DNA from 4 places in the Rhizobacter sp. P5_A1 genome. Region 1 is predicted to be linked to each of the others. Evidence: predicted binding sites of a transcription regulator. Region 1 holds the regulator's gene; each other region holds the start of a gene.
The links. Region 1 encodes LexA, which represses DNA repair genes until DNA is damaged. Its sites were predicted from a motif close to ACTGTATNNNNATACAGT; they were not measured.

Region 1 (7,084 bases):
GGCGCACGCTGACCTTCCGCAGCTCGAGCGCCGGACCGGCGGTCGAGCTGCCATTCGCCCGCATTCGCCGCCTCACGTTGAAATCAACGCTGGAGCCGGTCGTGCAGATCGGCCCGGTGCCGGTCGAACGGCTGCCGGCCGCCGCGCATGAGCGCGACTATCGCCTGCAGCTGAATGCCGGCGCGGCGGTCGTCAGCGGGCGCACCACCGGCCGCGTCGAAGCGCCCGAGGGCCTGTACCTGTTCACACCGGTCGATGAGGAAGCGGCGCTGCAGCGCGTGTTCGTACCGCGCACGGCGTACACGCTCGCCGAGTTCGGCGCGTCCGCCGAAGAGGTGGCCGCCCGCATGTGGATCGCGAGCCCGACCGAGCTGCTCGCGGCGATCGAGCGCCAGCAGCGCATGCCGATCCGCCCGCTCGGCCAGTCGATGCTGGAGCTCGGGCTGCTGACGCCGGCCCAGCTCGAACGCGCACTGGCGCGCCAGACCCGCGATGTCCCGCTCGGCGAGTCGCTGGTGGCCAGCGGCCTGATTTCGCGCGGCAGCCTGCAGACCGCGCTGGCCCACAAGATGGGCTATCCGCTGGTCGACCTGACGCGCTTTCCGATCGATCCGAAGGCGATCGCGAAACTGCCGCAGGGCATCGCTGCCAAGTTCCGCCTGGTGCCGCTGATGCTCGACGGCACGCGGCTGATCGTCGCAGTCGACAAGCCGTCGCGAATCGTCAAGCTCAAGGCCGATCACACCGCCGGGCTCAGCGTGGTGCCGGTGCTGGCGTCGCGCATGCAGATCCTGCTGGCGCAGGATCGCCAGAAGCACGACGTCTGGTCCGGCCACGTCGCCGATCGCATCGGCTTCTTCTCAACGACCGTCTGAACTGCCCGGGTCGAGCACCGCCGTGACGGCCCACGGATCGAGCCGTTCGCCCGGCAAGGTATCGGCGAATGCGCCGCCGCTCGCCGGCCCGCCGTGGCGCGTCGCCCTCGGCACCGTCGACGTGACGGCGTGGCGCTGGGCCAGCACGTCGCCGGCCGTCACCGGCCGCGTCTCGCCGAACAACGAGGGCTTGAAGGCGGCCTCGCGCTCGCGATCGTCGCTGGCCCACAGCAGCAGCGCGCGCGCCGACATCGGCTTGGCGAACAGGTAGCCCTGCAGTTCGTCGCAGCCGAGCTGGATCAGCACGTCGCGCTGGCGTTCCGTCTCGACGCCCTCGGCGACGACCTTCAGGCCGAGCGCATGCGCGAGGTGGATCACCGCATCGACGACGGCGCGCGCGTCGGCGCTGGTCTCGATGTCCATCACGAAGCTGCGGTCGATCTTCAGTTCCTCGGCCGGCAGCTTGCGCAGGTAGCTCAGGCTCGAATAGCCGGTGCCGAAGTCGTCGATCGACAAGTGCACGCCGGCGTCGCCGAGGCGCTTGAACGTGGTCTGGGTCGCGCGCGTGTCCTCCATCGCGACCGACTCGGTGATCTCGCAGGTCAGCAGCGACGGGTCGATGCGATGCCGCGCCAGCGCGGTCGTGATGCGCTCGACCAGATCGTCCTGGCGCATCTGGAACGCCGACAGGTTGATCGCCACGCGCATGCGCAGCCCCTTGTCGCGCCACGCGCGCGACTGGCGGCAGGCATCTTCGATGACCCAGTTGCCGAGCGTGCCGATCAGGCCAAAACGCTCGGCCACGGGAATGAACGTGGCCGGGCCGACCATGCCCTTGGTCGGGTGCTTCCAGCGCAGCAGCGCCTCGGCGGCGGTGACCTTGCCGCTGTGGGCGTCGACCTTGGGCTGGTAGAACAGCTCGAGCTCGTTCTTCTCCAGCGCCAGGCGCAGGTCGCGCTGCAGGTCGAGCTGCTCGTGCGCATCGGCCTCCATGCTCGGCTCGAAGAAGCAGTAGCAGGCGCCGCCGGAGCGCTTGGCGGCGTACATCGCCGCGTCGGCGCGCGCGATCAGCTTCGGCTGCGCGCCGCCATCCGGGTAGAACACGATGCCGATCGAACACGACACCGCGACCTCGCGGCTGCCGATCGAGTACGGCTCGCTGAGCGTGGCGAGCATGCGCGCGGCGACCTGCGCGGCGCTCTGCTCGTCGGCATCGCCTTCGAGCAGCATCAGGAACTCGTCACCGCCGACGCGCGCCATCGTGTCGGCCGAGCGCGACAGGCGCCGCAGCCGATCGCCCACCTGGCGCAGCACCGCGTCACCGCTGCTGTGGCCGAACGAGTCGTTGATCGGCTTGAAGCCGTCGAGGTCGATGAACAGCACGGCCAGGCGCGCCTTCGCCTGATCGGCCCGGCCGACCGCGGCGAGCAGCTTGTCTTCGAACACGAGCCGATTCGGCAGGCCGGTGAGCGCGTCGTGGTACGCGATCTTCTGCAAGTCGGAGTTGGCCTGGCGCAGCGAGCGCTCGAGCCCGTCGGTGCGATCGACCAGGTGGCGCTGGACGCGTGACATGAAGCGCGTCACCGCGAGCGACAGCACGGTGGCGACGCCGGCGAGCAAGGCCGCATGCGCGGTCGGCAGGCCGATGATGTTGTCGGGCGCGCCGGACGACACCTCGTCGCCGATCGAGAGCCACAGCAAGCCCGCGATTGCCAGCCCGGCGCCGGCCGAGGCCGTCTGCACGAAGCGCGCGGGCAGCTGCAGCAGGCCTTCGCTCGCGAGGATGTAGGCCACCAGCAGGCCGCTGGTGCCGGCCGTGATCGCCGAGAGCAGCCAGGACTGCGCCCACAGCGCCGCCCACGGGTTCACCGGCTGCAGCGAGACCAGCAGCAGGCCGAACGAAGCGCTCGTTCCCAGCGCGACCCCGGCGCTGATGCGCAGCCAGCCGCGCCAGCCGGCGAGCGTGACCGCGGCGGACGCATAGAGCCCGAAGGCCGTGCCCATGCTCACCAGCCAGGACGCGAGCAGCAAGGCGCCGTCGTGCGACAGGTCGAGCTCGCCGTGGCGCGCCAGCAGCGTCAGCAACAGCGCGGCCGACAGGCTGGTGCCCCACGATGCGGCGCCGCCGAGCAGCCAGCCCCACGGACTGGCATGACGATGCGCGCGCGTGCGCCGGACCATGTCCAGCGCCACGTGCGGCAAATAGAGACAGAGCAACAAGGCGGCCGCGAACAACGCGACGCGGACGGGCAAGGCCTCCATCAGGTTCCCTTTCGAGCAGGATCGCCGAACAGCGGCGACTCGGGCCCGGCACGGCGGCATCTCGTCCGCCGTGCCGGGGCACTCGGGGGATATCGGCCGCGAGGCGGCACAACTTGATGCCGGAAGTAGTGAAAGCCCTAGCCCGTGGGGCTCAAGTCTCGCCGCGGACGGCCGATAGGCCGAAGACCATGCAAGACTTCACAACCTCCTGGCTGGTGCTGGCGGCGCTCGGCGCGGCCGTGGCGACCGGGGTCTGCCGCTGGCGCTACGGCCGCCAGCGACGCCGGCTCGAGCACCGCCTCGGCAAGCTGCAGAGCGACCGCGATGCGCTGCAGGAGCAGGTCAAGCAGGCCCGTCAGCAGGTCGCGCAGCTGCAGAAGGATCTGTCGACCTGGCGCATGGCCTCGACGACGGCGGCCTCCGCGAAGGCTGCCAGCGCGCCGCCGGCCGCGGCGCGGCTGAGCGTCAAGCTAGCGCCGGAGATCGCGGCGGGGCTGGTGTTCGAAGCGCCCCAGACCACTGCGCACGGCTTCGCCGACACGCAGCCGTTCGATTCCGACGACGCCACGCCGCGTCGACCCTAAACCGCGCCCGTCACCAGGCGCAACAGCAACTCGACCCGCGCCTTCGCGGGCGTGAGGTCGTCGGCCGACGCGAGCGCGGTGTCGCCGGCGTCCAGCAGGCGACCGTTGCCGCAGCGGGTGCTGCGAAGCACCTGCACGCCGCCGTCGCGCTGGGCTTCGAGCAGCGCCGTCTCGAGTTCATGGTGCACGCTGCCGTTGCCGGTCGCGGCCACGACAAGACCCCGGACGCCTGCCGCGCACAGCGCCCGCACGACCGCGGCGTTCGCGCCGGCATGGCTGGTCACGATCGCGACGAAGGGCCACCGATCGGCATCGGGCAAGGCCTCGACGCCGATCGCGGCGCCGCTGTCCGGCCACGCGCGGAACAGGCGCAACCGGCCCTCCTCGACGATGCCGATCACGCCGGCGTCGCCGGCGCTGAACGCGTCAATCCGGTACGGATGCACCTTGCGCACGTCGCGCGCGCCGAACAGTTGTCCACCCAGCAACGCGACGACGCCGCGCGCGCCCGCGATGCGTGCGACGACGACCGCGTCGAGCAGGTTCTGCGGGCCGTCGGACTGCAGCGCGGTGGCCGGCCGCATCGCCGCCGTTAGCACGACCGGCTTGGCCGGCGCCAGCACGCGCTGCAGGAACCACGCGGTCTCTTCGAGCGTGTCGGTGCCGTGGGTGACGACGAGGCCGGCCACCTCGGGCCGGGCCAGGTGCAGCGCGCAGCGCAGCGCGAGCGCGCGCCAGGTCGCGTGGTCCATGTCCTTGCTGTCGAGTTGCGCGACCTGCTCGACCTCGAGTGCGACGCCGGCGAGCGCCGGCACGCCGCGAACGAGGTCGGCGACCGCGCGTTGCGCGGCCACATAGCCGACGTTGTCGGAGGGATCCGCCGAGGCGCCCGCGATCGTCCCGCCGGTGCCGAGCACGACGACCTTCGATACATGGTTTTGCATTTTTCTGGAAGCTGGATGAAAATACAGGTGCTGGATGAATTTCCAGTGAGGCGGGTGCGGTGCGAAGGCACAGCGCTACCCAAGCCGCCATCATCAAGGAAATCCCGTGTACGAACCGCCCAAGCTCACCGACCGGCAACAGCAGATTCTCGATCTGGTGCAAAGCGCGATCGAGCGCACCGGCGCCCCGCCCACGCGCGCCGAGATCGCCAGCGAGCTCGGCTTCAAGTCGGCGAACGCCGCCGAAGAGCACCTGCAGGCGCTCGCACGCAAGGGCGTGATCGAGCTGGTCGGCGGCACCTCGCGCGGCATCCGGCTGCGCTCCGAGACGCTGCGCCAGCTGAACCTGCAGCGCGGCAAGCAGTTCAGCCTGCCGCTGCCGAGCCTCGCGCAGCTGACCCTGCCGCTGATCGGCCGGGTCGCGGCCGGCAGCCCGATCCTGGCGCAGGAGCACATCGACCAGACCTACCTGATGGAGGCCAGCATGTTCCCGCGCCGGCCCGACTACCTGCTGAAAGTGCGCGGCATGAGCATGCGCGACGCCGGCATCATCGACGGCGACCTGCTCGCGGTGCAGCGCACCAAAGACGCGAAGAACGGGCAGATCGTCGTCGCGCGGCTCGGTGACGAGGTCACCGTGAAGCGCTTTCGGCGCACCCGCAACAGCATCGAGCTGATTCCCGAGAACCCCGACTTCCAGACCATCGTCGTGCCCACCAGCGGCGCCGACGCCGGCGAACTGCAGTTCGAACTCGAGGGCCTGGCCGTCGGCCTGATCCGCAACAACATGATGATGTGACGGCGACAACCATGGCCGCAATCAAGTCACCCAAGGCCGCCAACGCCGCCGAATGCACTGCCCTCGAGCAGCTGCCGAACATCGGCCCGTCGCTGGCCGCCGACCTGCGCCTGATCGGCATCGAGCGCCCTTCCGACCTGCGCGGCAAGGATGCGTTCGTGCTCTACCAGAAGCTCTGCGCCGCAACCGACCAGCGCCACGATCCCTGCGTGCTCGACACCTTCATGGCCGCGGTCGATTTCATGCGCGGCGCGCCGGCCGCGCCCTGGTGGCACTACACGCCGCAGCGCAAGGCGCTGTTCGGCCAGGTCTGATCAGGACCTGGGCGCGCCCAGGTAATCCATCTTGCCGAGATCGACGCCGTTGTGGCGCAGCAGCGCGTACGCGGTCGTCACGTGGAAAAAGAAGTTCGGCAGCGCGTAGTGCTTCAGGTAGGCCTCGCCCTTCATCGTGATCGGGCCGGTGCGGCGCGGGATCGTGATCTCCTTGTCTTCGCTGCCGTCGACCTTCGCGGCCGGCACCGAGTTGATGTACTCGATCGTCGCGCTCACGCGCTCGCGCAGGTCGGCCAGGCTCGCCTCGGCGTCGTCGAACTTCGGCGCGTCCACGCCGCCGAGCCGCGCGATCGCGAATTTTGCGGTGTCGCAGGCGATCTGGACCTGGGTCGTGAACGCCAGCATGTCGGGTGCGAGACGCGTGCCGAGGTAGACGCTCGGTTCGAACTTCTTCGCCTGCGCGTGCGCCTCGGCCTTGTCGAGCCAGACGCTCAGGTTCTTGAGCATCGTGATGAAGATCGGCGCGCTGGCCGAGTGCATGGTGATCGACATGGTTCTTGTCTCCGGGTCATTGGGTATGCGAGCCGGCATGCTACAGGCTCGCGCTTCGGCGTGCACAATGAAGGTCGAGCCTGCGGGCAATCGCCAGGCACCCGCCGGGCAACAGCGAGCGACCCCGATCCCCGTGAACATCATCATCCTCGACGACTACCAGGACGCCGTGCGCAAACTCAAGTGCGCCAGCGTGATGGAGGCACTGAACGCGAAGGTCTTCACCAACACCGTCAAGGGCATCGGCCAGCTGTCGGTGCGCCTGCGCGATGCCGATGTGCTGGTGCTGATCCGCGAGCGCACGCAGTTCCCGAAGCAGCTGCTCGAGAAGCTGCCGAAGCTCAAGCTGATCTCGCAGACCGGCAAGGCCGGCCCGCACATCGATGTCGAGACCTGCACGCGCATGGGCATCGCGGTCGCCGAGGGTGTCGGCTCGCCGGTCGCGCCGGCCGAGCTGACCTGGGCACTGATCATGGCCTCGATGCGGCGGCTGCCGCAGTACATCGGCAACCTGAAGCACGGTGCATGGCAGCAGTCGGGGTTGAAGGCAGCGTCGATGCCGGCGAACTTCGGCCTCGGCATGGTCCTGCGCGGCCGCACGCTGGGCATCTGGGGCTACGGCAAGATCGGCCAGATGGTCGCCGGCTACGGCAAGGCCTTCGGCATGCACATCACGGTCTGGGGCAGCGAGTCGGCGCGGGCACGGGCCGAGGCCGACGGCCACGCCGCGGCAGCGAGCTGCGAAGCGTTCTTCGAGACCTGCGACGTGATCACGCTGCACCTGCGGCTGCAC
Region 2 (7,084 bases), on a different contig from region 1:
GGTGGCGGCGGCGGCGGCAGCGTCGATGACCCAGCGGATCGCGGCGAGAAAGCCATGAGCGCCGTTTTCGACCGACCCTCGCCGTGGCAGCGCATCAAGCCGATCTTCAGCGGCTTCGATGGCCCGCTGCTGCTCGCGGTGCTGCTGCTCGCCGGCGCGGGACTGGTGACGATGTATTCGGCTGGCTTCGACGCCGGCACGCGCTTCGCCGACCACGGCCGCAACATGCTGCTTGCGCTCGGGGTGATCTTTGTCGTCGCGCAGGTTTCGCCGCAGACGCTGCTGAAGTTCGCGGTGCCGCTGTACACGCTCGGCGTCGGGCTGCTGATCGCGGTCGCGGTGATGGGCGTCACGAAGAAGGGCGCGACGCGCTGGTTGAATGTCGGCGTCGTGATCCAGCCGAGCGAGATCCTGAAGATCGCGATGCCGCTGATGCTCGCGTGGTGGTTCCAGCGCCGCGAGGGCCAACTGCGCGTGCCCGATTTCGTGATCGCGCTGCTGCTGCTGCTGATGCCGGTCGGGCTGATCGTCAAGCAGCCCGACCTGGGTACCGCGATCCTGGTGCTGTCGGCCGGGCTGTACGTGATCTTCTTCGCCGGGCTGTCGTGGAAGCTGATCATCCCGATCCTCGTCGTCGGCGCGGTCGCGATCACCGCGATCGTCGTCTCGGAAGACCACATCTGCCAGCCCGAGGTCAAATGGCCGCTGCTGCGCGACTACCAGAAGAACCGCGTCTGCACGCTGCTGGACCCGACCACCGACCCGCTCGGCAAGGGCTTCCACATCATCCAGGGAATGATCGCGATCGGTTCGGGCGGCGTCGACGGCAAGGGCTTCATGAAGGGCACGCAGACGCACCTCGAGTTCATCCCCGAGCGCACGACCGACTTCATCTTCGCGGCCTACTCCGAGGAGTTCGGGCTGATCGGCTGCGGCGCGCTGGTGCTCGGCTTCGTGTTCCTGATCTTTCGCGGCCTGATGATCGCGGCCGAGGCGCCGACCGTGTTCACGCGGCTGCTCGCCGGGGCGATCACGCTGAGCTGGTTCACCTATGCGTTCGTCAACATGGGGATGGTCAGCGGCATCCTGCCCGTCGTCGGCGTGCCGCTGCCGTTCATCAGCTACGGCGGCACCGCGATGGTCACGCTGGGTCTGGGGCTGGGGATCCTGATGTCGATCTCGAAGAGCCGGCGCCTGATCCAGAGCTGACGACGGCCGGCGCCTCGGGCTCGGCCGCGGCGCTCGCCGGCAAGCGCACCGTGATCAGCGTGCCGGGCGGGCTGCGCGTCGAGGCGTCGGCGATGTCGATCTCGGCGCCGTGCTGCACGGCGATCTCGCGCACGATCGCGAGGCCCAACCCGGAGCCGTCGACCTCGGTGCCGAGCGAGCGGTAGAAGGGCTGGAACACGAGCTCGCGCTCGGCCAGCGCGATACCCGGCCCGGAATCCTCGACCTGCAGCACCACGACCTGGCCGAAAGGGTCGTCGATCACGCGCACCGTGACGGTCCCGCCGGCCGGCGTGTACTGCAGCGCGTTGTCGACCAGGTTGCGGATCAGCTCGCGCAGCAGCAACGCGTGGCCCAGCACCAGCGGGCCCTGCGGGTGGCGCGCCGCGGCCGCTTCACTGGGGCCTTCGTAGCCGAGGTCGATGCGCTTCTCGAGCGCCCGCGGGACGAAATCGCGCACCGTCTCGGTCGCGAGACGCGCCAGGTTCACGACCTGGCGCTGCGCGACCTGTTGCTGGTTCTCGGCGCGCGCCATCGCCAGCAGCTGGTTCACCATGTGCGCCGCGCTCTGGCTCGAGCGCGCGATCTGCTGCAGCGATTTCTTCAGCGCCTGCGGGTCGTGCTGGCCCGCATCGATCTGGCGCTGCGCGAGTTCGGCCTGGGTGCGCAGCCCCGCCAGCGGCGTCTTCAGCTGGTGCGCGGCATCGGCGAGAAAGTGCTTCTGCGCGCGCAGCGACTGGTCGAGGCGCGCCAGCAGGTCGTTGATCGCGCGCACCAGCGGCGAGACCTCCTCGGGCGCCTGGCGCTCGTCGATCGGGCTCAGGTCGCTGCTGTCGCGCCGGCGGATGCGCTGCTGCAGTTCGTTCAGTGGCGCGATGCCGCGCGCCAGCGCGAGCCACACCAGCAGCACCGCCAGCGGCAGGATCACGAACTGCGGCAGGATCACGCCCTTGATGATCTCGGTTGCCAGCCGCGAGCGCTTGCCCAGCGTCTCGGCGACTTGCACCAGCGGTGCGTCGCTCGTGCCGCTGGTCGTGCCGGGCACGCGCTGCACGCTCACCCACATGTACGCGACGCGCACCGTCTCGCCACCGAGCGTCTCGTCGCGAAAGCGCAATTCGCCGGGCGGCGCGCGGTCTTCGTCGCCGGGAACCGGCAGTGCACTGTCGCCGCTCAGGTACTCGCCGCGCAGGCCGAGCACCTGGTAGAAGATGTCGTCGGCCTCGTCGGTGCGCAGGATCTCCGCGGCCGCGGCCGGCAGCTTGAACACCGCCTGCGGGCGGCTCGCGTCGGCACGCACCGAGACCTCCTTCGCCAGCACGCGCACCATCTCGCCGAGCTCGCGATCGAAGGGCTTGTTCGCGATGCCCTGCGCGACCAGCCAGGTCAGCACCACGCTCATCGGCCACAGCAGCAGCAGCGGCGCGAGCATCCAGTCGAGGATCTCGCCGAACAACGAGCGCTGCTCGCGGGATGTCTGCCCCTCGGCCGACGGGTACGTCGGCCGATCCCCCGAGGGGATGCGGGCCGGCTTGGGAGCGGCCCGGCGCTCGGCCCGCCGCCAGGTCACCTTCACGCGGGAATCTTCTCCAGGCAGTAGCCGAGCCCGCGCACCGTCGCGATCCGCACCGGGCCCTGCTCTATCTTCTTGCGCAGCCGGTGGATGTAGACCTCGATCGCGTTGTTGCTGACCTCTTCGCCCCACTCGCACAGGCGTTCGACCAGCTGGTCCTTGCTGACGAGCCGGCCGGCGCGCTGCAGCAGCACCTCGAGCAGGCTCAGCTCGCGCGCCGACAGCTCGACCATCTGGTCGTTCAGGTAGGCGACGCGCCCGGTCGCGTCGAAGCTCAGCGGGCCGTGCTTGATGATCGTCGAGGCGGTGCCCAGGCCGCGCCGTGTCAGCGCCCGCACGCGCGCCTCGAGTTCCTGCAGCGAAAACGGCTTGGCCATGTAGTCGTCGGCCCCGAGGTCGAGCCCCTTGACGCGCTGCTCGACACTGTCGGCCGCGGTCAGGATCAGCACCGGAACGCTCGCCCCGCGTGCGCGCAGCTTGCGCAGCACCTCCAGGCCATGCAGCTTCGGCAGGCCGAGGTCGAGGATCACCAGATCGAACTCGTGCGACGCGAGCGCGGCATCCGCCTCGGTGCCGCTGCCGACCTGATCGACCGAGTAGCCGGCATTGCGCAGCGAGCGCAGCAGGCCATCGGCGAGCACTTGGTCGTCTTCCGCGATCAGGATTCGCATCGCAGTCTCCTGTTCTGGTGGCCGGTGCGTCGCCGGCGAGCTTCATTGTAGGGACGGGCTCGAAATAGCGTCCGGTACCACTGTACAAACATCCAGCTTTTGGGATAATGCCCCCAACTTCAGGAGAACCCCCTTGGACGCTACCGCAAAGGCACCCGCCGCCCCGACGACCCTCAACACCGAAAAGGCCAAGGCCCTGCAGGCTGCGCTGTCGCAGATCGAAAAGCAGTTCGGCAAGGGCACGATCATGCGCCTCGGCGAAGGCGAGGTGATCGAAGACATCGAGGTCGTCTCGACCGGCTCGCTCGGCCTCGACATGGCGCTCGGCGTCGGCGGCCTGCCGCGTGGCCGCGTCGTCGAGATCTACGGCCCTGAATCGAGCGGCAAGACCACGCTGACCCTGCAGGTCATCGCGCAGATGCAGCGCGTCGGCGGCACCTGCGCCTTCATCGACGCCGAGCACGCGCTCGACATCGGCTATGCGCAGAAGCTCGGCGTCAACCTGCAAGACCTGCTGATCAGCCAGCCCGACACCGGCGAGCAGGCGCTCGAGATCGTCGACGCGCTGGTGCGCTCCGGCTCGGTCGACCTGGTCGTCGTCGACTCGGTCGCCGCGCTGACGCCGAAGGCCGAGATCGAAGGCGAAATGGGCGATTCGCTGCCCGGCCTGCAGGCGCGCCTGATGAGCCAGGCGCTGCGCAAGCTGACCGGCAGCATCAAGCGCACGAACACGATGGTGATCTTCATCAACCAGATCCGCATGAAGATCGGCGTGATGTTCGGTTCGCCCGAAACCACCACCGGCGGCAACGCGCTGAAGTTCTACGCCTCGGTGCGGCTCGACATCCGCCGCATCGGCTCGATCAAGAAGGGCGAAGAGGTCATCGGCAACGAGACCAAGGTCAAGGTCGTCAAGAACAAGGTCTCGCCGCCGTTCAAGACCGCCGAGTTCGACATCCTCTACGGCCAGGGCATCAGCCGCGAAGGCGAGGTGATCGACATGGGCGTCGAGCAGAAGGTGCTCGAGAAGAGCGGCTCCTGGTACGCCTACAACGGCGAGAAGATCGGCCAGGGCAAGGACAACGCGCGCGAGTTCCTGCGCGAGAACCCCGAGCTCGCATTCGAGATCGAGAACAAGGTGCGCGCCGCGGCCGGCATCCGGCTGCTGGCCGGCGCTGGTCCGGCAGACGAGAAGCCGGCAAAGCTGAAGGTCGTCAAGGAGTAATTGACCCGGCGCGGCCGAACGCAACCGAGCGCATCGAGATGGCCAGGCCGGCGCCCTCGCTGAAGGCGCGCGCGCTGCGCTGGCTGGCGCAGCGCGAGCAGAGCCGGGTCGAGTTGCGGCGCAAACTGTTGCCCTACGCGCTGGCCGAAGACGCGGCCGTCGTCGCCGACGAGAACGCTGACATGGGTTCGGTGCGCACCGTGGTGCCGCCCGCCGAGCGCGTCGAGGCGGTGCTCGACTGGCTCGAAGCGCATCAGTACCTGTCGCAGGCGCGTTTCGTCGAGTCGCGCGTGCACGCACGGTCGGCGCGCTTCGGCAACCTGCGCATCCGCCAGGAGCTCAAGCAGCACCAGGTCGAATTGGCGCCCGAGGCGGCCAGCGCGCTGCGCGAGACCGAACTGCAGCGCGCCCGTGCGGTGCGCGAACGCAAGTTCGACGGCTGGCCGGCGAACGCCGCCGAGCGCGCCAGGCAGGCGCGCTTTCTCGCCGGCCGCGGTTTTTCGCCCGAGGTGATCGGGCGCGCGCTGCGCGCGCCGCCGGCGTCCGACGACGATGATGCCCGGCGGCCGCGCCGCTTGAGCGACACATGACGCTCGGCTGAAGCGCCGGCAGGCGCCGCCCTCAGGCGCCGAGCTCGGCGTGTCAGCGATGGTGCAGAGCAGCATGCTACATTCTGCGGTTGATTTGCAGGCCTGCCGGGCGTCGTCGCTCGTCGGACTCGATCTCGAATCCCGTCACTCCGCCCGCCCACCGATGGCCCTGCCGACCGCCGCCAGCGACCGCCAGCTCAAGCACCGCCGCAGCATCGCCGTGCAGATCTATGCGCGCGGCAATGGCCTTTGGGAGGTCGACGCGCACATCACCGATGTGCGCCCGCGCGAGACCCGCATGGCCACCGGCATGCTGCCCGCCGGCGAGCCGATCCACGACATGCTGCTGCGCCTCGTCGTCGACGAGCGCTTCAACATCCTCGAGGCCGGCGCGCAGACCTCGGCGATGCCGTACCCGGGCGAGTGCAACAGCTACGGCGACATCTACGGCCGCCTGGTCGGCCTGAACCTGATGAAGGGCTTTCGCCATGCCGTGCGCGAGCGGCTCGGCGGCGTGCAGGGCTGCACCCACATCACCGAACTGACCCAGGTGCTGCCGACCGCCGTCGTGCAGGCTTTTGCCGGCGAGGTGATCGACACGCGCGGCGACGGCGCCGACAGCCAGCAACCGTTCCAGATCGATCGTTGCCATGCGCTGCGCGCCGACGGCCGCGCGGTTCAGACCTACTACCCGCGCTGGTACCGCGCGCCCCCCTCCGATCCCATCGCAGACGAACCGCCGAAGAGCGCCGCCGCCGTCACCTCCGAAAACTGAAAGCCCGAGAGACCCACCATGAAGATCCACGAGTACCAAGGCAAGGAAATCCTGCGCCAGTTCGGCGTCCCGGTGCCGCGCGGCTACCCCGCGTTCAGCGTGCGCGAAGCCACCGAGGCCGCGCAGAAGCTCGGCGGCCCGGTGTGGGTCGTGAAGGCGCAGATCCATGCCGGCGGCCGCGGCAAGGGCGGCGGCGTGAAGCTCGCGCGCTCGATGGCGGATGTCGAAAACCTCTCGACCGAGATCCTCGGCATGCAGCTGAAGACGCACCAGACCGGGCCGGAGGGCCAGAAGGTGCGGCGCCTGCTGATCGAAGAGGGCGCGGACATCAAGAAGGAGTACTACGTCGCCGCCGTCACCGACCGCGCGACCCAGAAGGTCGCGCTGATGGCCAGCTCCGAAGGCGGCATGGACATCGAAGAGGTCGCGCATGCGACGCCCGAGAAGATCCTGAAGGTCTTCGTCGATCCGGCGACCGGTCTGACCGACGCGCAAGGCGCCGAGCTTGCGAACGGCATCGGTGTGCCGGCCGGCTCGACCGCGCAGGCGATCGACGTCTTCAAGAAGCTCTACCAGTGCTACATGGACACCGACTGCTCGCTGGCCGAGATCAACCCGCTGATCCTGGAAGGCAACGGCAACATCAAGGCGCTCGACGCGAAGTTCAACTTCGACGCGAACGCGCTGTTCCGCCACCCCGAGATCGTCGCGTACCGTGATCTGGACGAAGAGGACCCGGCCGAGATCGAGGCCAGCAAGTTCGACCTCGCCTACATCCAGCTCGACGGCAACATCGGCTGCCTCGTGAACGGCGCCGGCCTGGCGATGGCGACGATGGACACGATCAAGCTGTTCGGCGGCGAGCCGGCGAACTTTCTCGACGTGGGCGGCGGCGCGACCGCCGAGAAGGTCACCGAGGCCTTCAAGATCATGCTCGGCAACCCGAAGGTCAAGGCGATCCTCGTCAATATCTTCGGCGGCATCATGCGCTGCGACACGATCGCCGAAGGCGTGATCGCCGCG
Region 3 (7,084 bases), on a different contig from region 1:
GCGCGCGCTCGAGCCGGCGCGTCGTGCGCACGATGCCGACGTAGTTCCACATCAGCAGCCGCAGCTCGTCCCAGTTGTGCGAGATCACGACCTGCTCGTCGGCATCCTCGACCTGGCTTTCGTCCCAGTCCGGCACCACGGGCGCGGCGCCTTCGGGCTCGCGCACGATGTGCGCGGCGCAGCTGCGGCCCAGCACGACGCACTCGAGCAGCGAGTTGCTGGCGAGCCGGTTCGCACCGTGCAGCCCGGTGTAGCCGGCTTCGCCGACGGCGTAGAGCCCCGGCAGGTCGCAGCGGCCGTCGAGATCGGTGACGATGCCGCCGCAGGTGTAGTGCGCGGCCGGCACCACGGGAATCGGCTGGCGCGCGATGTCGATGCCGAGCTGCAGGCAGCGCGCGTGGATGGTCGGGAAGTGCGCCTGCAGGAACGCCTCGCCGAGGTGCGTCGCATCGAGCAGCACGCAGTCGAGCCCGTGCTTCTTCATCTCGAAGTCGATCGCGCGCGCGACGATGTCGCGCGGCGCGAGTTCCGCGCGTTCGTCGTGCGCCGGCATGAAGCGCGTGCCGTCCGGCAGGCGCAGGTAAGCACCCTCGCCGCGCAGCGCCTCGCTGATCAGGAAGCTGCGCGCCTGCGGATGATCCTGCGGGTAATAGAGGCAGGTCGGGTGGAACTGGATGAACTCCATGTTCGCGACGCGACAGCCGGCACGCCAGGCCATCGCGATGCCGTCGCCGGTGGCCGTGTCGGGGTTGGTGGTGTAGCGGTAGACCTTGCCGATGCCGCCGGTGGCCAGCACGACCGCGCTCGCGGCCAGCGTCTCGACGCGGCCGCTGGCGATGTCGAGCGCGTAGACGCCGTGACAGCGTGGCGCGGGGTCGAGCTTGACGTGGCGCGAGGTGATCAGGTCCACCGCAAAGACCTGTTCGCGCAGCGTGATGTTCGGATGCGCGGCGGCACGCGCCAGCAGCGCATCATGGATCGCCTTGCCGGTCGCGTCGGCCGCGTGGGCGATGCGGCGCACGCCGTGACCGCCTTCGCGGGTGAGGTGCAGGCCGAGCGGACCGGCGGCGTCGTCGGTGAACGGCACGCCTTGCTGCACCAGCCACTCGACGGCCGCGGCGCTGTGCTGCGAGACGAAGCGCGCGGCATGCGCGTCGACCAGGCCGGCACCAGCCTCCTGCGTGTCGTGCACATGGGCGTCGACGCTGTCGTCCGCGCCGAGCACGCCGACGATGCCGCCCTGTGCCCAGGCGGTCGCGGCCTCGGTCAGGTCGCGCTTGGCCAGCACGACCACGCGCCGATGCTCGGCCAGGTGCAGGGCCGTGCACAGGCCGGCCAGGCCGGCACCGACGATGACGATCGGGAGCGCGCTGTCGGCCATGGTCTACGCCGGCACGTCGAGTTCGAGGTTGTCGATCAGCCGGGTCGTGCCGAGCCTGGCGGCCGCGACCGCAACCAGTGCGTCGCCTGGCAGCGGTTCGCCGAGATCGACGCGCCGCCGGATCGCGACGTAATCCGGTTTCCAACCGCGCGCTTCGAGCGCGCGCAGCGCGGCGCCCTCGAGCGCCGACCAATCGCGACGCCCGCGCCGCACGTCGTCGGCGATGGCCTTCAGCAGGCGCGACAAGGTCACCGCTTCGGAGCGCTGTTCTGCATCGAGGTAGCCGTTGCGCGAGGACAGCGCCAGACCGTCCTCGGCGCGCGTCGTCTCGCCGGCGACGATCTCGATCGGCAGGGCCAATTGCCGCACCATCCGGCGGATCACCATCAGCTGCTGGTAGTCCTTCTTGCCGAACACCGCGAAGCGGGGCTGCACGCAGTTGAAGAGCTTCAGCACGACCGTGCACACGCCGGTGAAGAAGCCCGGGCGGAAGTGGCCCTCGAGAATGTCGGCCAGCGCCGGCGGCGGCTGTACCGTGTAGGCCTGCGGCTCGGGATAGAGCTCGGCCTCGTTGGGCGCGAACACGAAGTTGCAGCCCGCGCCGCGCAGCAGCTCGCAGTCACGCTCCAAGGTTCGCGGGTAGGTGTCGAAGTCCTCGTGCGGCGCGAACTGCAGCCGGTTCACGAAGATGCTCGCGACGACCGGGCCGCCGGCGGCCTTGGCGCGCTCGATCAGCGACAGATGACCGGCATGCAGGTTGCCCATCGTGGGCACGAAGGCGGCGCCGGTGCTGCCCGCGAGGGCCTGGCGCAGCTCGGCGATGGTGTGGATGACGCGCATGCGGGATTGGCTAGAAGGTGTGGATGGACTCGACCGGAAAGCTGCCGTTCTTGACCGCAGCGACGTAGCGACGGATTGCCGACTCGACGCCGGAATCCGCGGCGTCGTGGTCGCGCATGAAGTTGCGCACGAAACGCGGCAGCTTGCCGTGCGTGATGCCAAGCATGTCGTTCAGCACCAGCACCTGGCCGCTGCAGGCCGCGCCGGCGCCGATTCCGATCACGGGGATGCGCAGCGCGGCCGTCAGTTCGCCGGCGAGCGCGCTCGGCATCAGCTCGAGCACCAGCATCGCGGCCCCGGCCTCGGCGAGGTCGCGCGCGTGGCGCCGCAAGGTTTGCGCGTCCTGCTCGTCGCGCCCCTGCACGCGGTAGCCGCCGAGTGCATGCACCGATTGCGGCGTGAGCCCCAGGTGCGCGCACACCGGGACGCCGCGCTCCACCAGGAAGCGCACCGTCTCGGTGGTCCAGCCACCGCCCTCGAGCTTGACCATGTGCGCGCCGCTTTGCATCAGCCGCGCCGCGCTGCGCAGCGCTTGTTCAGCGGATGCGTGATAGCTGCCGAACGGCAGGTCGGAGACGATCCACGCATGGGTGTTGCCTCGCGCGACGCACTGCGTGTGATACGCCATCTCGTCGAGCGACACCGGCACCGTGCTGTCGTGGCCCTGCAGGACCATGCCGAGCGAATCGCCGACCAGCAGCACGTCGACGCCCGCGGCGTCGAGCAGGCGCGCGAAGCTGGCGTCGTAGCAGGTCAGCATCGCGATCTTCTCGCCGGCCGCGTGCATCGCGCGCAGGCGATGCAGTGTCATCGGCTTGCGCGCCTCGCTCATGACATCGCCCGCAGCCCGAGCCGATCGAACAGCGCCCGGTCGCGCGCGGCCTGCGGGTTCGACGTGGTCAGCAGGCGGTCGCCGTAGAAGATCGAATTCGCGCCGGCGGCGAAGCACAGCGCCTGCAGCGCATCGTCCATCTGCTCGCGCCCTGCGGAGAGCCGCACCATCGTCTTCGGCATCGTGATGCGCGCCACGGCGATCGTGCGCACGAACTCGAACGGGTCGAGCGGCGCGGTGCCCGCCAGCGGCGTGCCCTCGACCTGCACGAGGTTGTTGATCGGGACCGACTCGGGATATGGATCGAGGTTGGCCAACTGCGCGATCAGACCGGCGCGCTGTGCCCTGCTCTCGCCCATGCCGACGATGCCGCCGCTGCACACCTTGATGCCGGCCCGACGCACGTGGGCCAGCGTGTCGAGCCGGTCCTGATAGGTGCGCGTGCTGATGATCGATCCGTAGAACTCGGGCGCGCTGTCGAGGTTGTGGTTGTAGTAGTCCAGGCCGGCGTCATCGAGGGCCTGCGCCTGCGCGGCGTCGAGCATGCCCAGCGTCATGCAGGTCTCGAGCCCGAGTGCCTTGACCTCGCGCACCATCTCGCTGACGCGTTCGATGTCGCGCGGCTTCGGGCTGCGCCAGGCAGCACCCATGCAGAAGCGCGTCGCGGCCTGCGCCGCATCGACCACCTCCTGCAGCGGCATCAGCTTGCCGGCCTCGACGCCGGTCTCGAAGTGCGCCGACTGCGGGCAGTAGCCGCAGTCCTCCGGGCAGCCGCCGGTCTTGATCGACAGCAGCGTGGAGAGTTGCACTTCGCTGGCATCGAAGTGCTCGCGGTGCACCTGCTGCGCGCGGAACAGCAGGTCCATGAACGGCAGATCGAAGAGGGCTTCGATGTGGTCGAGACGCCAGCGGGTTTCGACGCCGCTCGGCTGGCGCGAGGCCGTGGCTCGCACGGCGGACAGGGGAATCGTGGCGATCGTGGTCATGCTGGCTCGCACGCAAGAGGTAGAGGAGCGCGCAGGCACTGCCCGCTCGGGTCGCCAGCGCTTCGCTGTCCACTGAGGCGCCGACTGCCGGGTGACGGATGTCGGGCCTTCAGTCGCGACACGGAGAGGCGCTTGGTGGCGTCGAATCGGGTCGTCCAGAAGAGAAGTGGCGGGATTATGCTGCAGAGCAGCAACCGCGCTGAATGTCCGGAATTGGCCGGGGGCGTGAGCTCGCGGACCGAATTCGAAGGCCCGCGTTGGCCCTGGCGCCTACGACGCGCGAGTTGGGTCTCTTCAGTGCCGAACCAGCGGCATGAACGCACGCTTTGCCCGAGCGCGCCGGCCAGCGCATCGCACCAGCGCAGCCGCGCGCGCTACGCTTGCGCCGGGTCGAGCGGTGGACCGCCTCTCGCCCGAAGAGACACCAATGGAGACACCGTGCACCGTCGACAAATCCTCAAAGCCGCCACCGCCGCCGCCGGCCTCTGGGCCGCCTCGGCGGCAGCGCAAAAGCTCGAGCCGCTGCCTGAACTGCGGATCGTGATCCCTGCCAACCCCGGCGGTGGCTGGGACCAGACCGGCCGGGCGCTGGGAACGGCGTTGCAGACGACCAAGCTCGTCGAACGCATCCAGTACGAGAACATCGGCGGCAAGGCCGGCACGATCGGGCTGACCCAGTTCGTCGATCGCTATTCGAACGCGCCGAACACGCTGCTGGTGGGCGGAATGGTCATGCTGGGCGGAATCGCGTTGCAGCGCCCCGCCACCGACCTGACGCGCGTCGCGGCGGTGGCCGAGCTGACCAGCGACTACATGGTCGTCGCAGTGCCTGCAGCGTCGCCGCTCAAGTCGATCAAGGACCTGGCGGCCCGGCTCGCCTCGCCGGAGTTCAAGGCCACGGTGGTCGGCGGCTCGGCCGGTGGGGTCGACCACATGCTGCTGGGGATGATGCTGCGCGCCACCCGCGGCCTGCCCGACAATTTCAGCTACCTTGCGACGAGCAGCGGCAGCGATGCGGTGCGCGCCCTCCTCGAAGGCAAGGCCCAGCTGGGCATCTCGGGCTACAGCGAGTTCCGCGGCGCGATAGAGAGCGGCACGGTCCGCGCCCTCGCGATCAGTTCCAGGCGCGGCCGGTTCGGGCTGCCGTCGCTGCGCGAAGGCGGGGTCGATACCGAGCTGGCCAACTGGCGTGGCGTGTTCGCGCCCGCGGGCCTCACCGCCACTCAGACTGCGGCGTTGACCACCTTGGTGGAGCGCGTTGCCAAATCGCCGGAATGGGCCGAGCTGGTGCGACGCAACGACTGGCAGGCCACCTACAGGGCCGGTGCCGACTTCCGCAGTTTTATCGAGAACGAGCAGACCATGGCCCGGGTCGTCGTGCACATGCTCAAACTCAAGGCGTAGCTTCACGCGGCGCCAGTGCCGGCGGTCCAACGCGCGGGCTGGTCTGCCCTGCTGCGGTCAGGTGCTTGGCGCCATCCTTGACGTCGTCCCTTGGTCGAGCCCATACTGTACGAATACACAGTATCGAGCCGCCATGTCGATCCAATACCGCCAGAACTATCGCCCGCGTCCCGCGCCGCGCCTTCCCTTGTGGGCACAACGTGTGTGGGGCTGGCTCTGAGCCCCGGCAACGTTCGTCAGGGTCCGAGACCCTGCGCAAGCTGGCTCGCGCCCGGATCGTTGAGGACCGTCGCTTCCTCGAGCCAGTCGTTTGCCAGCGTTCGCGAGCACCGGTACCTGCGACGAAACCTGTGATGCGTCGATGATCAGTCGCGACAGACTTCCCGACGGCGCCGCGGTCGGCTCCGACCGCATCAGGGAGCGCGCGCCGCGCAAGAGCATGGCTTCGGCCGGCTTCGGCTCCCCCGGCGAGGACGTGACGGTCCGACGCATCGACCTGAACGACGCGCTCATTCGCCATCCCCAATCGACCTTCGTGATGCGCGCGGCCGGCGAGGCGATGGCCGACGCCGGCATCTCGGCCGGCGATGTCATGTTGGTCGACCGTGCCCTCAAGCCCGAGCATGGTCACATCGTGATCGCCGTCGTCGAAGGCGAACTGACCTGCCGCCGCCTTCACACGCAACACGGTCGCATCAAGCTCGAGGCCGTCAGCCCCGGCCATCCGGACATCGTCCCCGATGATGGCGCGCCACTCGAGATCTGGGGCGTCGTGACGACGGTCATCAGGTCGCTTCTCGGCTGACGGGGCGGCGCATGCTGGCGTTGGTCGACGCGAACAACATGTACGTGAGCTGCGAACGCGTGTTCGCGCCTCGCCTCGTGGGCCTGCCGGTCGTCGTGCTCTCGTCGAACGACGGTGCCTGCATCGCGCGGTCGAACGAAGCCAAGGCACTCGGCGTCGAGATGGCCCAACCCTGGTTCCAGGTGAAGCACCTGGTGCGCACCGCGGGGCTCGTCGCGGTCTCGGCGAACTTCGAGCTCTACAGCGACATGAGCGCCCGCATGATGGCGGTGGCCGGCCGCTTCGCGCCCCGCCAGCAGGTCTACTCGATCGACGAATGCTTTCTCGACTTCGATGGCGTGCGCGGCGATCTGGTCGCCATCGGCAAGACGCTGCGGGCCGCGGTTCTGCGCGAGGTCGGGCTGCCCGCCTCCGTCGGATTCGGCTCGACCAAGACCCTGGCCAAGCTCGCCAACCACGTGGGCAAGACGGCCGACCGCAAGCCGGGTTCGTACCCGACCGGCCTCGCGCAGGTCTGCGACTTCGGGATGCTGAGTCCGACCGGACTCAACGCCGTCTTCGGTGCCACCGACGTGGGCAGCATCTGGGGCGTCGGGAGGCGCATCGGCGCGAAGCTTCGCGAGCAAGGCGTGACGACCGTACTCGACTTCGTGCGATCGGATGCCGCGGTCATCCGCAAGCGGTTCAGCGTCGTGCTCGAAAAGACGCTGCTCGAGTTGCGCGGTACCTCGTGCCTGGAGATGTCCGACGTCGCCGATGCACCAACCGCCAGGCAGCAGATCCTCGTCTCGCGTTCATTCGGCCAGGCCATCACGAACCCGGCCGGCATTGTCGAG
Region 4 (7,084 bases), on a different contig from region 1:
TCGCCGCCGCGATGTCCTCGATCGAGCAGATGCTCATCGTCGAGAGCGTGAACGGGATGCCGAACTTCTGCGCCGCGAGCGCGCCGAGGATCTCGCCATCGGCATGCTGCATGCCGGTCAGACCCGTCGGCGCGATCGCGACCGGCATCGCGGTGTCGATGCCGACCATCTGCGTGCGCAGCGTGCGGTTCTCCATGTTGACCGCGACGCGCTGGCGCAGCTTGATCTTCTGGAAGTCGCTCTGGTTCGCGCGGTAGGTGCTCTCGGTGTACGAGCCCGAATCGGCATAGTCGTAGAACATGCGCGGCACGCGCTTCTCGGCGAGCACGCGCAGGTCTTCGATGTGGGTGATCACGGGCATGGGCGCTCCCTCGTTATTTTCGGACTGGACGATGCAACGCGCGCGTGCGGCGCGCCGGCTGCGCACTCTACGGCATGCGCGCGGCTGGCGGCTCAGGGCGGCGGCGGGGCGTCGAACAGCGGCAGGTTGTAGCTGGCGGCCGGCTCGCGCACGCTGGCCGGCAGCACCCCGCCGGTGTGCAGCGGCGCGACGAGCTCGGACAGTGTCGCGAGTGCGCCGGCGCGCACGCCGAGCAGGCGCAGCCGCCGTGTCAGGTCGACGCGTTTCAGGCATTCGCCGGCGGCGCGGCGGATCGTGCGCGCGTCCATCGTGTGCGCCGGCAGGCTCAGGTCGCGCGTGACGATCCTGAAATCGTCGAAGCGCAGCTTGATGCCGATCGTGCGGCTGGCGTAGCCCTTGCGGGTCAGGTCGCCGGCGAGCTGCACGCACAGCTCGGTGAAGATCTCGCCGAGCACGGCGCGGTCGCGCACCGCGTGCAGGTCGCGCTCGAAGGTGGTCTCGCGGCTGATCGACTTCGGTTCGCTGAAGGTGACGACCGGCCGCTCGTCGCGCCCGTGCGAGGCCGCGTGCAGCCACGCGCCGAAGCTCTTGCCGAAGTGCTCGATCAGGAACGAAGGCTCGGCCGCGGCGATGTCGCCGACGGTGTGCAGCCCGAGGCCGGCCAGCTTCTCGCTCGCCTTCGGGCCGATGCCGTTGACCTTCTTCGCGGCCAGCGGCCAGATGCGGGTCGCGATGTCTTGCGGGCCGAGCAGCGTCAGGCCGTTCGGCTTGTCGAGCTCGGAGGCGAGCTTGGACAGCAGCTTGTTCGGCGTCACGCCGATCGAGCAGGTCAGGCCGCCGGTGGCCTCGAACACCGCGTCTTTCAGGCGCTGCGCGATCGCGCGGCCGGCGTCGAGCTGCGCGCCGGGGGCGTCGCTCAGGTCGATGTAGATCTCGTCGACGCCACGGTCTTCGACGACCGGCGCGACGCTGCGCACCGCCGCCTTGAACAGGCGCGAGTACTTGCGGTATTCGTCGAAGTCGACCGGCAGCAGCACCGCATCGGGCGCGAGCTTGGCGGCCTTCATCACGCCCATCGCCGAGAACACGCCGAGCGCGCGCGCCTCGTAGGTGCTGGTCGTGATCACGCCGCGGCCGGTGTACTCGCGCAGCAGCGCGTACTCGCGTGTGCCGTCGGCCCGGGTGACCGGCTGATGCCGCCGCCCACCGCCGATCACGACCGCACGGCCGCGCAGATCGGGGTAGCGCAGCAGCTCGACCGACGCGTAGAACGCGTCCATGTCGAGATGGGCGATCAGTCGCTGCGGCATGCTTCGATTGTGCCGGGGTGCTGTGATTGTGTACAGTATTCGCGCCGGGCCGCCCGAAGGGGTCGCGTCGCCACGCTGCCACAATCGTCCGCAACCGGCGCGGTTGCCGCAGGAGTCGCCAGTGCAGGGCGTTGAAGTCGCGAACGTGGACACGGCGCAGATGCGCCACGCCGGCCGCGAGCTGCTGTCGCTGGCGCTGATCGACGCGCGCAACCACAGCCTGCGCTGGGCCGCGGCCTTCGAATCCGCTGCGCCGGGCGGCGCGGCGCCGCTGCTGTGGGAACTGGGCCGGCTCGGCTGGTTCCAGGAGTACTGGATCGCCCGCAACGTGCAGCGCCAGCGCGGCGAGCGCTGCGATGCGAGCCGGCCGAAGCTGGCGTCGATCCTGCCGCAGGCCGATGCGCTGTTCGAGGCCGCGAGCCCCATCCCGTTGCCCGATCTGCAGACGGTCCGCCAGTACCTCGTCGACACCCTCGAGACCACGCTCGAACTGCTCGACGCCGCGGCCGGGGACGACGACGCGCTGTACTTCTATCGCCTCGCGCTGCTGCGCGAGGATGCGTGCGTCGAGCGCTTCGCACAGCTGTCGCAGGCCCTGGCTTTCGACACCGCCCTGCTCGGCCCGTTGGCGACGCGGCCGGTGCGCCCGCCGCTGCTGTTTCCCGCGACGCGCTGCCCGCTCGGCAGCGCGCCGGGTGGCTTCGTGCCCGATCGCGAGAAGTGGGCGCACGAGGTCGCACTGCCCGAGTTCGAGATCGATGCGCAGCCGGTGAGCTGGGCGCAGTACGGCGAGTTCGTCGAGGACGGCGGCTATGACGACCGGCGCCACTGGAGCGACGCCGGCTGGGCCTGGGTGCAGGCCCAGGGGCGGCGCACGCCGCGCTTCGTCGACCAGATGCGCCATGGCGTGCTGCAGCAGCGCTTCGGCAAGCTCGTGCGCGTGCCGCTCGCGCAGCCGGTCGTGCATGCCAGCTGGTTCGAGGCCGACGCCTGGTGCCGCTGGGCCGGCCGGCGCCTGCCCGGCGAGGCCGAGTGGGAAGCCGCGGCGCTGCAGGGCGCGACACGCGGGCTGCGCTGGGGCGAGGTGCGCGAGTGGACGGCCGGCACGCTGCGGCCGTATCCGGGCTTCGTTGCCGCCGCACCCGGCCAGGATCCGGACGCCGGCGCGCCTGCTGCAGACACGCCGCGCGTGCTGCGTGGCGCGTCGTTCGCGACCCGTGGCCGGCTGCGCAGCGCGACCGCGCGCGACGCCGCGGCGCCCGGCAGCGACGACGGCTTCTTCGGCTTTCGCAGCTGCGCCATCTGAGCGTGTCGGGGCTTCGCGGCGCGGGCCCCGTTCTCTGCCGCCCAGGCTCCTAGGGAAACCCCGCGCTGTGCGTGGAGCCGCCATGCTCGAACAATGCCCCAAGCGTCGATCGAGCGCGACCCACCGGCCTACCCGCCCTTTCACAGGAGACTCACCGTGAGCGTTCCCATTTCATTGACCGTCAACGGCCAAGCCGTCAGCGTCAGCGTCGACCCGCGAACGCTGCTGGTGCAGCTGCTGCGCGAGAACCTGCAACTCACCGGGACGCACGTCGGCTGCGACACCGCGCAATGCGGGGCCTGCACCGTGCACCTGAACGGCCGTGCCGTGAAGTCGTGTTCGATGCTGGCCGCGCAGGCGCAGGGCGCGCAGATCACGACGATCGAGGGCCTGGCCCAAAACGGAACAATGCACCCGATGCAGGAGGCGTTCCGCGAGTGCCACGGTCTGCAATGCGGCTTCTGCACGCCGGGCATGGTGATGTCGGCGGTGCAGCTGCTGGCCGACAACCCGAAGGCGACCGAAGCGGAGATCCGCGAGGGTCTGGACGGCAACATCTGTCGCTGCACCGGTTACCAGAACATCGTCAAGGCGATCCAGTTCTGCCAGTCCGGCGCCAAGGTCGCGTCGTCCACCGCGGCCTGAGGAGCACACCATGACCGACATGTCCGTTCCTCCTCTCAGCCCGATCGGCCAGCCGCTGCGCCGCCGCGAAGACGCGCGCTTCCTGACCGGCGCCGGCCAGTACACCGACGACGTCGTGATGCACGGCCAGACCTTCGCCGCGTTCCTGCGCTCGCCGCACGCGCACGCGCGCATCCGGTCGATCGACCTCGATGCCGCGAAGGCCGCGCCCGGCGTCATCCGCATCTTCACCGGCGCCGACCTCGCCGATGCCAAGGTCGGTGGCCTGCCGTGCGGCTGGCTGATCCACAGCAAGGACGGCTCGCCGATGAAGGAGCCGCCGCACCCGGTGCTGGCGCAGGGCAAGGTGCGCCATGTCGGCGACCAGATCGCGTTGGTCGTCGCCGAGACGCTGCTGCAGGCCAAGGACGCGGCCGAGCTGATCGTCGTCGACTACGACGAGCTGCCCGCGGTGATCGACATCACGCAGGCCGAGGGCCATGCGGGCACGGTGCACGACGAGGTCGCGAACAACGTCTGCTACGACTGGGGCCACGGCAACAAGGATGCGGTCGACGCCGCGTTCAAGACTGCCGCGCAGGTCAGCACGCTCGACATCGTCAACAACCGGCTGATCCCGAACGCGATGGAGCCGCGCGCGGTCAACGCGAGCTACACCAAGCACGACGAGAGCTACACGCTGTACGTCGCGAACCAGAACCCGCACGTCGAGCGGCTGCTGATGTGCGCGTTCGTGCTCGGCCTGCCCGAATCGAAGGTGCGCGTGATCGCGCCGGATGTCGGCGGCGGTTTCGGCTCGAAGATCTTCCTGTACCCGGAAGACGTCGCGCTGGTCTGGGCCAGCAAGCATGTCGGCCGGCCGATCAAGTGGACGGCCGATCGCAGCGAGGCCTTCCTGACCGACGCGCACGGCCGCGACCACGTCACGAAGGTCGAGCTCGCGATGGACGCGAAGGGCATGTTCCTCGCGCTGCGCGTGAAGACGATCGCGAACATGGGCGCGTACCTGTCGACCTTCGCGTCGAGCGTGCCGACGATCCTGTACGCGACCCTGCTCGCCGGCCAGTACAAGACGCCGGCGATCTACGCCGAAGTGAAGGCGGTGTTCACGAACACCGCGCCGGTCGATGCGTATCGCGGCGCGGGGCGGCCCGAGGCGACCTACGTCGTCGAGCGCATCGTCGAGCAGGCCGCGCGCGACCTGAAGATGGACCCGGCCGCGATCCGGCGCCAGAACTTCATCACCGAGTTCCCGTACGCGACGCCGGTCGGGCTGACCTACGACATCGGCGACTACGCCGCACACCTCGACAAGGCGATGGCGATGGCCGAGGTGGCCGGCTACCCGGCGCGCAAGGCGGCCTCGAAGGCGAAGGGCAAGCTGCGCGGCCTCGGCTACAGCTGCTACATCGAGGCCTGCGGCCTCGCACCGAGCAACATCGCCGGTGCGCTCGGCGCCCGCGCCGGGCTGTTCGAGGCCGGCGAGGTGCGCGTGCACCCGACCGGCACCGTGACCGTCTTCACCGGCTCGCACAGCCATGGCCAGGGCCACGAGACGACATTCGCGCAGGTCGTCGCGGCCAAGCTGGGCATCCCGGTCGAGAACGTCGAGATCGTCCACGGCGACACCGGCCGCGTGCCGTTCGGCATGGGCACCTACGGCAGCCGCTCGCTCAGCGTCGGCGGCACCGCGATCGTCAAGGCGGTCGACAAGATCATCGCGAAGGGCAAGAAGATCGCCGCGCACCTGCTCGAAGCCGCCGACACCGACATCGAGTTCGAGAACGGCGTGTTCAAGGTCGCCGGCACCGACAAGTCGGTGCCGTTCGGCAGCGTCTCGCTGACCGCCTACGTGCCGCACAACTACCCGCTCGACAAGCTCGAGCCGGGCCTGAACGAGAACGCGTTCTACGACCCGACCAACTTCACCTACCCGTCGGGCACCTACATCTGCGAGGTCGAGGTCGATCCCGAAACCGGCAAGGTGCAGATCGAGCAGTTCGTCGCGGTCGACGATTTCGGCAACATCGTCAATCCGATGATCGTCGAGGGACAGGTGCAGGGCGGTGTCGCGCAGGGCCTGGGCCAGGCGATGATGGAAGGCTGCGCGTACGACCCGCAATCGGGCCAGCTGCTGACCGGCTCGTACATGGACTACGCGATGCCACGCGCCGTCGACGTTCCCAACGTCAACATCAGCAACGTCGTCACGCCCTGCACGCACAACCCGTTGGGCGTGAAGGGTTGCGGCGAGGCCGGCGCGATTGGCTCGCCGCCGGCCTACATCAACGCGCTGACCGATGCGTTGGGTGTCAAGGACATCGCGATGCCCGCGACCGTCGAGCGCGTCTGGCGCGCCGCGAACAACGTCGCCTGATCGCAGCGTGTAAAAGGAGAACCTCACATGTATGCATTCGACTACCAGCGCCCGGCCAACCTGGCCGACGCGAAAGCCGCCCTCGGCAGCGACGCGCGCTACCTCGCCGGCGGCCAGAGCCTGATCCAGGCGATGAAGCTGCGCCTGTCGCAGAGCGAGACGCTCGTCGACCTCGGCGCGATCAAGGACCTGAAGACGATCCGGATGGACGGCGCGAACCTCGTGATCGGCGCGATGGCGACGCACGCGTCGGTGGCGGCCTCGAGCGAGGTGCGCAAGGCCTGCCCCGCACTGGCCGAGCTGGCCGGCGGCATCGGCGATCCGATGGTGCGCAACATGGGCACGATCGGCGGCTCGATCGCGAACGCCGACCCGGCCGCGTGCTATCCGGCCGCCGTCGTCGGGCTGAACGCGACCATCCAGACCAACCAGCGCACGATTGCCGCCGATGCGTTCTTCACCGGCCTGTACGAGACCGCGCTGCAGCCGGGCGAGCTGATCACCGCGGTCAGCTTCCCGCCGGCGCAGAAGGCGGCCTACGTGAAGTACCGCCAGCCGGCATCGCGCTTCGCGCTGGTCGGCGTGTTCGTTGCGCAGACCGCCGGGGGCGTGCGTGTCGCGGTGACCGGCGCGAAGGGCAGCGTCTTCCGTGCCGCGCAGATCGAGGCGGCGCTGGCGAAGAGCTTCACGCCCGAAGCCGCGAAGGGCGTGAAGATGCCGACCACCGACATCAACGGCGACATGCACGGCTCGGCCGAGTACCGCGCCGCGATGATCAGCGTGATGGCGTCGCGGGCGGTTGCCGCAGCACTCGCCCGATAGGATGACCGCAGCGCCCCTGGCCGTGCCCGATTCGGTCGACGCGGTCGTCGCGTTGCTGGCCACGGAGAACTACGTCTGTGACCGGCGGCTCGCGACCGCGCTGTTCCTCAGCCTGAAGCTCGCACGGCCGCTGTTCCTCGAGGGCGAGCCGGGCGTCGGCAAGACCGAGCTCGCGAAGACGCTGGCCGCGGCGCTGAACACAGCGCTGCTGCGCGTGCAGTGCTACGAAGGTCTGGACATCGCGCAGACCGCGTACGAGTGGA

Region 2: a site for LexA is predicted at 3,551-3,568, ahead of recA (recombinase RecA). Genes of this name have one in related genera too.
Region 3: a site for LexA is predicted at 5,548-5,565, ahead of AC1DTW_RS22285 (LexA family protein). Genes of this name have one in related genera too.
Region 4: a site for LexA is predicted at 1,691-1,708, ahead of dinB (DNA polymerase IV). Genes of this name have one in related genera too.

Annotation. Positions count from the first base shown of each region.
Region 1 covers NZ_JBFUKR010000010.1:155,314-162,397, forward strand. Annotated here, with positions in the region: gene AC1DTW_RS13675 (cyclic di-GMP-binding domain-containing protein, MshE-related) at 1-875, shown strand, start outside; gene AC1DTW_RS13680 (putative bifunctional diguanylate cyclase/phosphodiesterase) at 861-3,137, opposite strand; gene AC1DTW_RS13685 (hypothetical protein) at 3,326-3,721, shown strand; gene AC1DTW_RS13690 (asparaginase) at 3,718-4,665, opposite strand; gene lexA (transcriptional repressor LexA) at 4,772-5,464, shown strand; gene AC1DTW_RS13700 (helix-hairpin-helix domain-containing protein) at 5,476-5,778, shown strand; gene AC1DTW_RS13705 (DUF1993 domain-containing protein) at 5,779-6,291, opposite strand; gene AC1DTW_RS13710 (D-2-hydroxyacid dehydrogenase family protein) at 6,425-7,084, shown strand, end outside.
Region 2 covers NZ_JBFUKR010000030.1:3,599-10,682, reverse strand. Annotated here, with positions in the region: gene mrdA (penicillin-binding protein 2) at 1-58, shown strand, start outside; gene rodA (rod shape-determining protein RodA) at 55-1,209, shown strand; gene AC1DTW_RS23660 (sensor histidine kinase) at 1,142-2,659, opposite strand; gene AC1DTW_RS23655 (response regulator) at 2,800-3,471, opposite strand; gene recA (recombinase RecA) at 3,605-4,696, shown strand; gene AC1DTW_RS23645 (RecX family transcriptional regulator) at 4,735-5,286, shown strand; gene AC1DTW_RS23640 (DUF2889 domain-containing protein) at 5,450-6,061, shown strand; gene sucC (ADP-forming succinate--CoA ligase subunit beta) at 6,080-7,084, shown strand, end outside.
Region 3 covers NZ_JBFUKR010000025.1:53,155-60,238, forward strand. Annotated here, with positions in the region: gene nadB (L-aspartate oxidase) at 1-1,381, opposite strand, end outside; gene panC (pantoate--beta-alanine ligase) at 1,385-2,221, opposite strand; gene panB (3-methyl-2-oxobutanoate hydroxymethyltransferase) at 2,232-3,053, opposite strand; gene bioB (biotin synthase BioB) at 3,050-4,039, opposite strand; gene AC1DTW_RS22280 (Bug family tripartite tricarboxylate transporter substrate binding protein) at 4,478-5,443, shown strand; gene AC1DTW_RS22285 (LexA family protein) at 5,805-6,248, shown strand; gene AC1DTW_RS22290 (Y-family DNA polymerase) at 6,260-7,084, shown strand, end outside.
Region 4 covers NZ_JBFUKR010000016.1:71,089-78,172, forward strand. Annotated here, with positions in the region: gene AC1DTW_RS17850 (alpha-hydroxy acid oxidase) at 1-361, opposite strand, end outside; gene dinB (DNA polymerase IV) at 454-1,671, opposite strand; gene AC1DTW_RS17860 (SUMF1/EgtB/PvdO family nonheme iron enzyme) at 1,793-2,977, shown strand; gene AC1DTW_RS17865 ((2Fe-2S)-binding protein) at 3,134-3,622, shown strand; gene AC1DTW_RS17870 (xanthine dehydrogenase family protein molybdopterin-binding subunit) at 3,633-5,999, shown strand; gene AC1DTW_RS17875 (FAD binding domain-containing protein) at 6,027-6,821, shown strand; gene AC1DTW_RS17880 (AAA family ATPase) at 6,823-7,084, shown strand, end outside.